One region of the Denitraticella aggregata genome, then DNA from elsewhere that is predicted to be linked to it. Evidence: riboswitches for the same ligand, from Rfam matches in the RefSeq annotation. Region 1 holds a riboswitch; the other holds the start of a gene.
The links. Region 1 has a riboswitch for S-adenosylhomocysteine ahead of metH (methionine synthase). Riboswitches for the same ligand answer to the same signal wherever they lie in the genome.
Positions count from the first base shown of each region.

Region 2: linked by a shared signal. The riboswitch ahead of ahcY (adenosylhomocysteinase) and the one ahead of metH (methionine synthase) in region 1 are both predicted to bind S-adenosylhomocysteine.

Region 1 is NZ_JBLLNL010000012.1:3,201-5,401, reverse strand. It holds gene ACKVEX_RS13755 (hypothetical protein) at 148-663, shown strand; S-adenosyl-L-homocysteine riboswitch at 767-839, shown strand; gene metH (methionine synthase) at 910-2,201, shown strand, end outside.
Region 2 is NZ_JBLLNL010000007.1:152,636-154,836, forward strand. It holds gene ahcY (adenosylhomocysteinase) at 1-992, opposite strand, end outside; S-adenosyl-L-homocysteine riboswitch at 1,093-1,210, opposite strand; gene ACKVEX_RS10575 (DUF2254 domain-containing protein) at 1,317-2,201, opposite strand, start outside.

The DNA.
Region 1 (2,201 bases):
ATGGTCAATCGGCATATTCACTGCGACGCGTCGGCCGCGCGCCGGTCTCGATGGGTCGCTCCGCCCCGGCATCGGGGCGGGAGTTGGCTTAGGATCCTGCTGTTCGTCGCGTTGTTAGCGCTGCTCAGCGGTTGCGCCAGCTTCAGCATGCAGCGTGAGTTCGTGGACGAGGTCAGCCTGCTCGGCGCGCGCGGCCAGCCGAGCCGCATCTGGATCAACGACGACGGCACGCGCACCTTCGAGTACGCGACGCAACCCTTCGGCGATGATGCCTGGATGTACTCCATCGACGCGGACGGGCGCATCGTCGAGCAGTTCGATGCGCTGTCGCGCAAGAATCTGGCGCGGGTGCAGAAGGGCATGACGGTCGAGCAGGTCCAGCGACTGCTGGGCCAGCATCGCTCGGTACAGTTCTTCTCCCTGTCCGGCGAGGAGGTCTACGACTGGAACATCCGCAATGAGTGGCCCGACCTGCGCGCGACCCGGTTCAACGTGCATTTCGTCGGCGGCGTCGTCGAGCGGACCAGCCAGACCCTTGTTTTTCCGCGCGACGGCATGTTCGGCTGGGGTATCGGTCTGGGTCTCGGGTACGGTTCGCATTCTTTCTGGGGCGGTTTTCGGGGCTGGCCCTACCCGCGGGCGGGGTGGCCTCATTACTGGTAATGGATTCTGCTCCTGGACCGCTATGGTCACGATGACGCAAGCCGGTCTTTGCGCGCCGACGGTGCCTTTGCAAGCCGCGCCCAGTCCCGGTAGACTACTTGCCTCTGCCGAGGAGCGCTGCGACCTGTAATCCAAACGGGCCAGGCTCGGCAATCGAAGAACGGCGCTCACAAATCCCCAGGTCCGGGTTTGTGGTGTCTTTCCTCGCCGCCACTGGTATCCCGGACCCAAGCCGAGATGGATGCCATGCAAGCCGACCGTTCCCAAGAACTCCATGCCCTGATGTCCGAGCGCATCCTCGTGCTCGACGGTGCTATGGGCACGATGATCCAGCAGCACAAGCTCGCCGAGCGCGATTACCGCGGCGAGCGCTTCCTGGATCATCCGCGCGACCTCAAGGGCAACAACGACCTGCTGGTGCTGACCCGGCCCGAACTGATCTCCGACATCCATCGCGCCTACCTCGACGCCGGCGCCGACATCATCGAGACCAACACCTTCAACGGCACGCGCGTGTCGCAGGCCGAATACGGGCTGGAGTCGGTCGCCTACGAGATCAACGTGACCGGCGCCCGCCTCTCGCGCGCGCTGTGCGATGAATACACGACGGTGAATCCGGACAAGCCGCGCTTCGTCGCCGGTGTGCTGGGGCCGACCTCGCGCACGCTGTCGATCTCGCCGGACGTGAACGACCCCGGCTACCGCAACATCAGCTTCGAGGCCCTGCTCGACGACTATCTGGATGCGGCGCGCGGGCTGATCGAGGGTGGCGCCGACCTGCTGCTGATCGAGACGGTGTTCGACACGCTCAACGCCAAGGTCGCGGTGTTCGCAATCGAGCAGTTGTTCTCGGACCTCGGCCGTCGCCTGCCGGTGATGATCTCGGGGACGATCACCGACGCGTCCGGCCGCACACTTTCCGGCCAGACGGCGGAGGCCTTCTGGAACTCGCTCGCGCACGCGCGGCCGATCTCGTTCGGCCTGAACTGCGCGCTCGGCGCGAAGGAACTGCGCCAGTACGTCGAGGAGCTTTCGCACCTGTGCGACACGCATGTGTCGGCCCACCCGAACGCGGGTCTGCCGAATCCGCTGTCGCCCACCGGCTACGACGAGACGCCCGAGCAGCTCGCCGGCGACATCGCCGAATGGGCCCGGTCCGGGCTGGTGAATATCGTCGGCGGCTGCTGCGGCACCACGCCCGCGCATATCGCGGCCATCGCGCAGGCGGTCGAAGGCGTGGCCCCGCGCAGGGTGCCGGTGCTCGAGCACAAGATGCGGCTGTCCGGCCTGGAGCCTTTCAACGTCGGCGCCGACAGCCTGTTCGTGAATATCGGCGAGCGCACCAACGTGACCGGTTCGCGCGCGTTTGCGAAGATGATTCTGGAAGGCCGCTTCGACGACGCACTGGCGGTTGCGCGCCAGCAGGTCGAGAACGGCGCGCAGATCATCGACATCAACATGGACGAGGCGATGCTCGACTCCATGGCCGCGATGGAACGCTTCCTGAAGCTGATCGCGTCCGAGCCGGATATCTCGCG
Region 2 (2,201 bases), on a different contig from region 1:
TCCTTCATCCTGGCCATGTGGTCGTGCGTGATCACATGGTAGTTGCCGGTCGCGGTGACGAAGATGTCCGCATGTTCGGCCGCGTATTCCATCGTCACGACCCGGTAGCCTTCCATCGCCGCCTGCAGCGCGCAGATCGGGTCGACCTCGGTGACCCACACCTGCGCCGACAGCGCGCGCAGCGCCTGGGCCGAACCCTTGCCGACGTCGCCGTAGCCGCACACGAGCGCGACCTTGCCGGCGATCATCACGTCGGTGGCACGTTTGATGCCGTCGACCAGCGATTCACGGCAGCCGTAGAGGTTGTCGAACTTGCTCTTGGTGACCGAGTCGTTGACGTTGATCGCCGGAAAACGCAGTTCGCCGCGCTGGTGCATCTGGTAAAGGCGATGCACGCCGGTGGTGGTTTCCTCGGTGACGCCCTTGATATGCGCGATCCGCGTCGAGTACCAGGTCGGATCGGTCGCGAGCTTGGCGCGGATCGCGGCGTACAGGATGGTCTCTTCCTCGGAGGTCGGCTTGTCCAGCACCGACAGGTCCTGTTCCGCGCGGGTACCCAGGTGCAGCAGCAGCGTCGCGTCGCCGCCGTCGTCCAGGATCATGTTGGAGAAACCACCGTCGGCCCATTCGAAGATGCGGTGGGTGTAGTCCCAGTAGTCCTTCAGCGACTCGCCCTTGACCGCGAACACCGGGATGCCGTCGGCCGCGATGGCGGCGGCTGCGTGATCCTGGGTCGAGAAGATGTTGCACGAGGCCCAGCGCACTTCGGCGCCGAGCGCAGTCAGCGTCTCGATCAGCACCGCGGTCTGGATGGTCATGTGCAGCGAACCGGTGATGCGCGCGCCCTTGAGCGGCTGGCTCGCCGCGAATTCCTCGCGGATCGCCATCAGCCCCGGCATTTCGGTTTGGGCGATACGGATTTCCTTGCGGCCCCAGTCGGCCAGCGCCAGATCGGCGACCACGAAATCCTTGAAATCAGCCACAGCGTTCATTGAATGCTCCTTGCTATGGCCGGGGGGAACGGGTAGTGCGGTCTTGCTCACCCGGAATCCCTAACCCGGCAGGGTTGAGAAATGAAACACCAAGCGGTGTCTCGGGTGAGCGCCGTTTCTGTACAAGAACCGCGACCTGTCGGTCGGCTGGCTCCGAGCCTGGGGGCGGACACCGCATGATGCGGATGACTCGACGCCTTGCAGCGCTCCTCGGAGGATGCTGAGTATACATCAACGGCGTCATCTGCTGCAGTGCCTGATTCGCTGCGCTCGTGCGCTGACCTGCTCGCCGGGTCGGGTGCCGCGCTTGGTTCGGCCTTCCGGTCACATGGCAAACTTGGCTGCCTGGCGCGCGGCTGCGAGATCCTGGGGAGCCTTCAATGCAATTTCGGCGCGAACCAACGCGAGACGGGCATGCCGCAGCGCGTTGCCGCGCATCGTGGCGTCCCCGGCCGCGGCAAGTGCCTCGAAGGCCTTGAGCAGCCGCAGCACCACTTCGATAGTACCCGCGCCGTCCCGGGCGATTCCGGTAAAGGCGTCGTCGAACATGTCCGCCATGGACAATTCCGGCACCGCGACGCGGTCGAACTGCACGGAAACGTCACCCGCCTTGCCGCACTCGTTCCACGTGACGAACAGGCGGACAAACGCGCCCGTGACGGCGATGGCGGTCCCCGGATCATTGACCGCCGGCGAAAGCGCGTGGCTGGCGATCTCCGAAAGGACCACCAGTCCGAACCGCGGATCCTGTTCAAAGACCCTCGAGCCGCCAATGTCGAACGCGGCAGCGATTGCTTCGGCGTCCTCGTCGGACACACTGTCCGACGCCTCCCGGATGACCCACGCGACAGGGCGGTTTGGCGTGCAAAAGGTGCCGGGCAACGCCGCCACAACAATCCTCAGTTGCGACTCCACCGCCCGCTTCTGCAACGCGGCGGTGTCGACATACCCTACGTACCCGATGGCCTGTCCGAAGACCGCCCGACCCCTATCTGGGGGACTGGACGCCGCGACGCCCCCAAGACGTGGGGCCGACTGCCGCTTCCGAACAGCTTTCCCGGCTATCGCTTCCACCTTGTCGATCGTATCTCCCAGCCGACCGAGCCGGGCGATTTTATCGACCCAGCGGATGAAGGCAAGAATGACAATTGCAAGCACGCCTATTGTCAGGGAGAACAGGATAAAACGACTGCCCGGTCCACCGTAAGC